Regions from separate parts of the Streptomyces sp. NPDC048002 genome, predicted to be linked through region 2. Evidence: riboswitches for the same ligand, from Rfam matches in the RefSeq annotation. Region 2 holds a riboswitch; each other region holds the start of a gene.
The links. A riboswitch is a leader RNA that binds a small molecule or an ion and turns the genes downstream of it on or off. The one in region 2 is predicted to bind cobalamin.
Positions count from the first base shown of each region.

Region 1 (2,174 bases), on a different contig from region 2:
CCGAAGTGTGCGGCAGCGCGGGCTGGTGGTGGCCCTTCACCCGCGTCGCCGTGGTGTCGGAACGCCCCGTGGAACTCCACCGGGACGAGGCCGGCCGTCTCGACCACGGTGACGGGCCCGCCCTCGCCTACCCCGACGGCTTCGCCCTCCACGCCTGGCGCGGCATGCCGGTACCGGCCGCCTTCCTCGCGGAGCTGCCCGCGCTGACCCCGGCCCGTATCCGGGAGGAGGAGAACGCCGAACTGCGGCGCGTGATGCTGGAGTACTACGGCTACGACCGCTACCTCACCGACTCCGGCGCCCGCCCCCTCCACCACGACGAGACGGGCACCCTGTGGCGGATCGACCTGCCCGCGGACGAGCCGGTCGTGATGGTCGAGGTGCTCAACTCGACCCCGGAGCCGGACGGAACCCGGCGCACCTACTGGCTCCGGGTGCCCCCGTCCACCCGCACTGCGAAGGAGGGCGTGGCTTGGACCTTCGGGATCGGCGAAGAGGTGTACGCGCCGGTGAAGGAGACCTGAGTCAGGTGGGGGTGATCAGACCTTGGCCTCGGTCCAGTGCACGCACTCCAGGTCCTGTCCGTGCAGCTCGTACTTGAGGCAGATGCGCGAGCGGATCACGAGGGGCTTCTCGTCCAGGTCGTGGAACTCCGTGACGACCCGGTCGCCCTCGATCGTCGACACGGCGTACTTCCGGGTGTAGTCGATGCCCATGATCTCTTCGAGCGCCAGGCTCGCCAGGGCGTACCTCCTGGCGGCTTCCGGGTGTTTCCGGAAGACCTCCGTGATCTCGCGGAAGAACGCGGTGTCCGACTTGGTGTCGTACTCGGTGGCAGTCACAGCCGCCATCTCCTTGAGTGGCAGTGTCGGAGAACCCCCTGTTTCCAGGCTCCTACTTCCCCCACCGGCACGCCAGTCGGGGCGGTGCGGCACCGGGTGACCGACCGCACGTCAGGACCGTACGAGCGGCTTGATAGCCTCAGCGGGCCAGTCGAGCCACACCCGAGGCCAGGGAATCCGGTGCGAATCCGGAACTGACGCGCAGCGGTGAGGGGGACGGGCGGGGCACGACGCCACTGGGAGACCGGGAAGGCGCCCCGACCGAGCGAACCCGAGTCCGAAGACCTGCTGGCACCTTCGCGCCCCGGTGCGGAGGGACTCCGTAGGCAAGGCTCCGCGTACGAGCCCCGACCCCGAGGCACCCCCATGCTCCGTACCACCCCTGCCCTTCTCCTCACGTCCGCCCTGCTGCTCACCGGCTGCGGATCCTCCTCCACCGGCGACGACGCGAAGCCGGAAGGGGCGGCCGCCGCCGGCTACCCGGTGACCCTCGACAACTGCGGTCACCAGGTCACCCTGCAGTCCGCTCCCCGGCGGGCCGTCTCCCTCAACCAGGGCACCACCGAGATCCTGCTCTCCCTGGGCCTGGCCGACCGCATGGCCGGCACGGCCACCTGGACCGACCCCGTGATGAAGGGCCTGGGCGCCGCCAACGCCACCGTGCCGCGCCTCGCCGACAACAACCCCTCCTTCGAGAAGGTCCTCGACGCCGAACCCGACTTCGTCACCGCCTCGTTCGTCTCCACCCTCGGCAAGGGCGGGGTCGCCACCCGCGAGCAGTTCGAGAAGCTGGGCGTACCCACCTACGTCTCACCCTCCGACTGCTCGGCCGGCAAGGACAACGACAGCGGTGGCGACGGATCGCGCAGCGAGCCGCTCACCCTGGAGACCGTGTACGGCGAGATACGCGACCTCGCCAAGGCCTTCGGCGTCGACGACCGGGGCGAGAAGCTGATCGCCTCGCTGGAGAAGAGGGTGAGCACGGCCACCGCCGGACTGCACGCCTCGGACGTGTCCCTCATGTACTGGTTCGCCAACTCCCAGTCGCCCTACCTCGCCGGATGCTGCGGCGCCCCCGGAGCCATCACCCGCGCCGTCGGTGCGCGGAACGCCTTCGACGACACCCACGACGAATGGCCCCAGATCGGCTGGGAGACCGTCGCCGACCGCGACCCCGACGTCATCGTCATCGGCGACCTGACGCGCAAGCAGCAGACCGCCGAGACCGCCGAGGCCAAGATCCGCTTCCTGGAGACCAACCCCGCCACCCGCAACCTCACCGCGGTGAAGAAGAAGCGCTACGTCCTGCTGAGCGGGCAGTCCATGAACCCC
Region 1 covers NZ_JBEZNL010000019.1:114,213-116,386, forward strand. The annotation lists gene AB0E07_RS23340 (DUF6745 domain-containing protein) at 1-524, shown strand, start outside; gene AB0E07_RS23345 (hypothetical protein) at 540-851, opposite strand; cobalamin riboswitch at 974-1,150, shown strand; gene AB0E07_RS23350 (ABC transporter substrate-binding protein) at 1,209-2,174, shown strand, end outside.
Region 1: linked by a shared signal. The riboswitch ahead of AB0E07_RS23350 (ABC transporter substrate-binding protein) and the one ahead of AB0E07_RS01840 (prenyltransferase/squalene oxidase repeat-containing protein) in region 2 are both predicted to bind cobalamin.

Region 2 (2,174 bases):
TTCTCCTCGTCCTTCTTCTCCTCGGACGCGTCCGAGGAGCCGGTCTGCGTCCGCGGCTCCGGGCCCGTCGCGTTCAGCTGGCTCACCAGGTTCGCGCCACCGAAGTCACGCGGGTCCGCGCCGGCCGCCTCCGCCGCCAGGATCAGCTGGGCGTACGCGGCGGGGCCGCTCTGCTTCGCCCAGTCCGCGGAGTTCTCCTCCAGCCAGGCCAGCGGCTTCCGCGCGGCCTCCGGGCCGCCCGTCACCGCGAGCGCGACGACCGCGTCGGCGGTGTTGCCGTAGTCGGGCTGGTCCTCGGCACCGGGCAGCGCCGACACCAGGTGACCGTCCTTCGCCATCTCCCCGGCCAGGTAGGACGCGCCGTTCGCGGCGGACTGCCCGGGGTCGGAGGCCTTGGCGGTGGCGCAGGCGAGCTCCGTGTCGTCGGCGGCCTTCGCCGACACCATGCTCATGCCCTTCATGCCGACCACGGCCGCCGCCGTCGCGTCCGCGTTGGCGGCGAGCTTGCCCTTCTTGTCCGGCTGGTAGGCGAAGGCACCGCCGTCCGCGCAGGACAGGGCCAGCTCGCGCAGGGCGTCGTAGGGCGACTTGCCGTCCTTCACGGCGGTCCCGGGGTCCTGGCCCACGGCGTTCAGGGCGCCGATGACGACCGAGGTCGAGTTGGCGTCGCTGGCGCCGCCGGGCGTGTAGCCCCAGCCGCCGTCCTTGTTCTGCACGCTCTTCAGCCAGGTGACCGCCTTGACGGCGTCGTCCATGCGGTCGCCGTCCCCGGCCAGGGACAGGGCCTGCGCCGCGGCGGCGGTGCTGTTGGTGTCGACCATCACCTTGGCGTCGCAGTCCTGGGCGGGCTCGGCGCGGAACGCGGCGAACGCCCCGTTCGCGCACTGCTGCCCGAGCAGCCAGTCGACGGCCTTCTCGGCGGGCTCGACGTCCGACCGGTACTGCGCGACCAGGGCGAGCGACTGGCGCCAGACACCGTCGTAGGTCGGGTCGCTGGTGCCGTACAGGCCGGACGGTATCGCCACGGACGGCGACGGCGACGGCGACGGGGACGCGGCCAGGGCGGGCGTGGCCAGGCCGATCACGGCGGTGGCGGCCAGGGCCGCGGCGCTGCGGCGGACGTTCATGATCGGCGGGTGCCTCTCCCTGAAGGGAGCCGGGCAGCGCGGGACGACCCCGGGCGGCTCGGCTCCGTAGACCTCGACGGTGCCCGTGCGCCGACGGACCGCCGGCGCACGCGAGCCGTTCACATGCCGTACGGGGCGGTCCGGCTCACAGCCTCGCGACTGCTCACGGTTGCGGGTCAGCGCCGGATTTGCACCGGCTTCTCCCTGTACGGGTGTAGTGACGACGCGGCCACTCTACCGGCCCGTAGGGAAGCGCCTGGGAGGAGGCTGTGCCGGGCCGGTGCGCGCGACACTCGTCGCGCTCCTCTCCGACCCCTCGGACGTCACGGAGGCGGGACTGGCCGAGGCCCGGCGCCGACGCGCCGCCAACCCCACCATGACGGTGGCCGAGATCGAAGCGCTCGGCGAGGCGGAGCGGTTGGTGCGTGCTTTCACGGACCGGGGAGCCCCGGAAGGGGACTGAGCCGGATCGGACGGCCACCTGCGTCGAGTCGGCTCAGACGGCCACGTACGTCACCGGATCACTGCCCGTGACCGCCTCCGCTCGGCCCAGCTTCACCAGGCGGCGCAGGTGCGACTCGGCCTCCGACACCGCGATGTTCCGTGATCCGTAGGGGATCCGCTCCCAGGGCCGGTTCCACTCCATGCGCTCCGCCAGCCGCCAGGGAGTGAGGGGTTCGGAGAGCAGGGCGAGCAGACCGGTGAGGCGCTCCTCGTGGTGCGCGAGCAACTCCCTTACGCGCGCGGGCGCGTCGGTGAAGGCGTGCTGGTGGGCCGGTAGCACCTCGGCGGGGGCCAGTCGGCCCACCCGTTCCAGGGAGTCGAGGTAGTCGCCGAGGGGATCGGTGACGGTGGTGTCGTCCGGGTCCTCGTACAGGCCGATGTGGGGCGTGATGCGGGGGAGGAGGTGGTCGCCCGAGAACAGGCGCCCGCGGCCCGGAAGTTGGGCCGGGTGCTCCTCCTCCAGGTGCAGGCAGACGTGGCCGGGGGTGTGGCCCGGGGTCCAGATCGCGCGCAGTCGGCGGCCCGGCAGGTCGAGCAGTTCGC
Region 2 covers NZ_JBEZNL010000001.1:419,205-421,378, reverse strand. The annotation lists gene AB0E07_RS01840 (prenyltransferase/squalene oxidase repeat-containing protein) at 1-1,127, opposite strand, end outside; cobalamin riboswitch at 1,244-1,388, opposite strand; gene AB0E07_RS01835 (hypothetical protein) at 1,408-1,590, shown strand; gene AB0E07_RS01830 (MBL fold metallo-hydrolase) at 1,624-2,174, opposite strand, start outside.

Region 3 (2,174 bases), on a different contig from region 2:
GAGGCCGTCGCCGTCGCGGCCACCGGGGACGGCGGTGACGAGCCGTTCGACGACGGGCTCGACCTGCTGGCCCGTCTCACCCCCCGCCTGACCGCCGAGTTCGCGCTGCGCACCTTCCTCAACGCCGACCTGGACCGCACCCTGGCCGCCGCGCACCGCTGGACCGCCTCCCCCGACCCCGCCGTACGGCGGCTGGCGAGCGAGGGCACCCGCCCCCGGCTCCCCTGGGCACGCCAGGTCCCCTCGATCAACCGCGACCCGAGCGTCACCGTCCCGCTGCTGGACGCGCTGCACACCGACGCCTCCGACGACGTCCGCCGCTCCGTGGCCAACCATCTCAACGACATCTCCCGCCTCGACGCCCCCCTCGCCACCTCCGCCGCGGCCCGCTGGCTGCGCGGCCCGGACCCGACCACGCCCGCCCTGGTGCGGCACGCCCTGCGCACCCTGGTCAAAGCGGGCGAACCGGTCGCCCTGGAGCTCGTCGGGTTCCACGGCGGCCGGGACGACGTGAAGGTGGTCGGACCGGTCCTCACGCAGACCCGGATCCCGATGGGCGGAACGCTGAGCTTCAGCGCGCACCTCACCAACGTCTCCGCCGCGCCGGTGTCCCTCGCCGTCGACTACGTGGTCCATCACATGAAGGCGAACGGCCGGACGGCCCCCAAGGTCTTCAAGCTCGCGCGGCGCGATCTGACGCCCGGTGAGTCGACGGAGGTGACCCGCACCCATTCGTTCCGCCCCCTCACCACGCGCGTGTACCACCCGGGCACGCACGCCGTGCAACTCCAGGTCAACGGCCACCGGTTCGACCTGGTGGAGTTCACCCTCGGACCGGCGTCGGAGGCCACCGGGAGCTGAGCGGCCCGTCCCGGACGGGATGCCTGTGTGACGCATCACGCCTTGACGCGCACCCCGGCGCATGCGCTTGTGTGCGCTGCCCATGCGCCCCTGAGGGGCGCTTGTCAGCCAACCTGAACAGGCACTATTGTCGCCACGCCTTGGTGACGGGAAATCCGGTGCGATACCGGTGCGGCCCTCGCCACTGTGATCGGGAAGTCCGGCTCCAGCCCTCACGGGCAGCCACTGGGTCCTTCGGGACCCGGGAAGGCGGAGACTCGGGCGGTGTCACCCGTCAGCCAGGAGACCGGCCAGGGCGCGTCAACCATCCACGAGGTGCTGGAGAGGGTCTGCTGAGCCATGCACATAGCCGAGGGATTTCTGCCTCCGGCGCACGCGGTCGCCTGGGGCGTCGCGTCCGCGCCCTTCGTCGTCCACGGAGTTCGGGCACTCACCCGTGAAGTCAGGGAACACCCCGAGAGCACGCTGCTCCTGGGCGCTTCCGGTGCCTTCACCTTTGTCCTTTCCGCCCTCAAACTGCCCTCGGTGACCGGGAGTTGCTCCCATCCCACCGGTACCGGGCTGGGCGCCATCCTGTTCCGGCCGCCCATCATGGCGGTGCTGGGCACCATCACCCTGCTCTTCCAGGCCCTGCTGCTCGCGCACGGCGGCCTGACCACGCTCGGCGCCAACGTCTTCTCGATGGCGATCGTCGGCCCCTGGGCCGGCTACGCGCTCTACACACTCCTGCGGCGCTACGACGTGCCCCTGATGGTCGCCGTCTTCTTCGGCGCCTTCGTGGCCGACCTGTCGACGTACTGCGTCACCAGCGTCCAGCTGGCGCTCGCCTTCCCCGACCCGAGCAGCGGATTCCTCGGCGCGCTCGGCAAGTTCGGCTCCATCTTCGCCGTCACCCAGATCCCGCTCGCCGTCAGCGAGGGCCTGCTCACCGTGCTCGTGATGCGGCTGCTGGTGCAGTCCAGCAAGGGCGAGCTGACCCGGCTGGGCGTGCTCCTGACCAAGGGCCGCAACCAGCAGCAGGACCAGACCGAGGCGGTGGCCCGATGAAGAAGAACACCAAGGTCAACCTGCTGCTCCTGCTGGTCGTGGCCGCGCTCGCGGTGCTCCCGCTCGCCCTGGGCCTGGGCGACCACAAGGAGGAGCCCTTCGCGGGCGCCGACGGCGAGGCGGAGACCGCGATCACCGAGATCGAACCGGACTACGAGCCCTGGTTCTCGCCGCTGTACGAACCTCCGTCCGGGGAGATCGAGTCGGCCCTGTTCGCCCTCCAGGCGGCGCTCGGTGCCGGTGTCCTCGCCTACTACTTCGGCGTG
Region 3 covers NZ_JBEZNL010000048.1:39,755-41,928, reverse strand. The annotation lists gene AB0E07_RS35410 (DNA alkylation repair protein) at 1-861, shown strand, start outside; cobalamin riboswitch at 964-1,171, shown strand; gene AB0E07_RS35405 (energy-coupling factor ABC transporter permease) at 1,201-1,908, shown strand; gene AB0E07_RS35400 (energy-coupling factor ABC transporter substrate-binding protein) at 1,905-2,174, shown strand, end outside.
Region 3: linked by a shared signal. The riboswitch ahead of AB0E07_RS35405 (energy-coupling factor ABC transporter permease) and the one ahead of AB0E07_RS01840 (prenyltransferase/squalene oxidase repeat-containing protein) in region 2 are both predicted to bind cobalamin.

Region 4 (2,174 bases), on a different contig from region 2:
AGGGTGGACAGCGACTTCTGGAGGTCGTTGATCCAGATGTTGCGGCCGTTGACGACACCGGCGACCAGGCGCTTGCCGGGCAGTCCGCCGACGGCTGCCAGGGCGTCGAGGTTGGAGGCGGCGGACTGGGTGAAGTCCAGCGCCAGTCCGTCCACCGGTGCCTTCGCCAGCACCGGCAGGGCGTCGCCGAGCCGGTCGAAGTAGGAGGCGACGAGCAGCTTGGGCCGGTCGGTGAGGGCGCCGAGGTCGCGGTAGGCGCGCTCGGCGGCGTTCAGCTCGGCCGGGGTGCGGTCCTGGACGAGGGCGGGCTCGTCGATCTGGACCCACTCGGCGCCGGCCGCGCGCAGGTCGGCCAGGACCTCGGCGTACACCGGGAGCAGGCGGTCCAGCAGGGTGAGCGGCTCGAAGTCGGCCGGCACTCCGGGGGCCGGCTTGGCGAGCAGGAGGTACGTGACCGGACCGACCAGCACGGGGCGCGCGGTCAGGCCCTGGGCCAGGGCTTCCTTCAGCTCGGCGACCTGCTTGCCGGAGTCGGCGGTGAAGACGGTGCCGGGGCCCAGTTCGGGGACCAGGTAGTGGTAGTTGGTGTCGAACCACTTGGTCATCTCCAGCGGAGCGACCTCCTGGGTGCCGCGGGCCATCGCGAAGTAGCCGGCCAGCGCGTCGGCGTCGACGGCGGCGCGGTGCCGCTCGGGGACGGCGCCGACCATGACGGTGGTGTCGAGGACGTGGTCGTAGTACGAGAAGTCACCGGTCGGCACCTCGTGGATGCCCGCATCGGCGAGCTGCTGCCAGTTGCTCCGGCGCAGTTCGGCGGCGGTGGCCCGGAGGGCGTCGGCGGTGACGCGGCCCTTCCAGTAGCCCTCGATGGCCTTCTTCAGTTCACGGTTCTGACCCTGGCGGGGGTAGCCGTACACGGTGGCCCGTGCTGCCGCGGCTGCGGACTTCGCTGTCACGGAGATCTCCTTCGCGAGATGAATCCCTGAGATCCCGGGGACGGGACGAGAGCGCGAAGGGTGCGACGAACCGGACGGACACGACCCCGCGCGGCAAAGGCACGGTCGTGCGTGCTGTCTGGTGTGTACGCCGACCCGCCCTCGAGGTCACCGGGATGTCCGCGCACGGAACGGTCCGCGCGCGGGCAGTTGGCAGGTCTTCGGACTCGCGGGCACGCCCTCCGTCCGGAGGACACCTACTGGCCGTCGCTTCCCGGGTCCGGTACGTCGGACCCAGTGCGTATGACGGCGGTCGTTCCCGCTCACCGCTGCGGGGCAGTCCCGGATTCCCACCGGGTTCCCTCTTGCGACGCCACGTCTGGCGGACGGGGCGAACCAGCTGCTGCGATCAGCCTACGGGGTGGAGCGGTGAAAGGAAGAACACCGTCCAGATTTCGGGAAGTCAGGAGCGGATGCCGGACCGGATGCGCGGATGCCGGACCCCGGACACGCGGATGTCGGACCGGACAGGCGGAGGGCGAACCGGACACGCGGATGCCGGACCGGGCACGCGGAGGGCGGGAAGCACGGCGCGCGTGCTTCCCGCCCTCTCCCAGTCGCGCCGCGCGGGACCCTCACCCCTGCGGCGGGTGCGGGCCTCCCGGCCCGCGTCGAACCAGGCCCTCAGTCCTGGTCGTAGGTGTGGAACCCGCGGCCGGTCTTGCGGCCGAGGAGTCCCGCCTCCACCATCCGCTGGAGCAGCGGGGGAGGCGCGTAGAGGGGTTCGCGGAACTCGTCGTAGAGGGACTCGGCGATCGAGGCCACGGTGTCGAGGCCGATCAGGTCGGCGAGCTTCAGCGGTCCCATCGGGTGGGCACAGCCCAGTTCCATGCCCGCGTCGATGTCCGCTGCCGTGGCGAACCCGGATTCCGCCATTCGGACGGCGGAGAGCAGATAGGGGATCAGCAGGGCGTTGACGACGAACCCGGCCCGGTCCTGGGAACGGATGACTGTCTTGCCGAGGGTGCGGGCGGCGAAGTCCTCGACGGCAGCCGTGGTCGCGGCCGAGGTGTGCAGGGAGGTCACCACCTCGACCAGCGGAAGGACGGGTACTGGGTTGAAGAAGTGCAGGCCCACGACGCGGTCCGCACGGCCGGTCGCCATGCCGAGCCGCATGACCGGGAGGGAGGAGGTGTTGGTGGCCAGAACGGCCTCCGGGTCCTCGACGATCTTGTCCAG
Region 4 covers NZ_JBEZNL010000005.1:6,941-9,114, forward strand. The annotation lists gene metE (5-methyltetrahydropteroyltriglutamate--homocysteine S-methyltransferase) at 1-956, opposite strand, end outside; cobalamin riboswitch at 1,130-1,351, opposite strand; gene AB0E07_RS09140 (3-hydroxybutyryl-CoA dehydrogenase) at 1,620-2,174, opposite strand, start outside.
Region 4: linked by a shared signal. The riboswitch ahead of metE (5-methyltetrahydropteroyltriglutamate--homocysteine S-methyltransferase) and the one ahead of AB0E07_RS01840 (prenyltransferase/squalene oxidase repeat-containing protein) in region 2 are both predicted to bind cobalamin.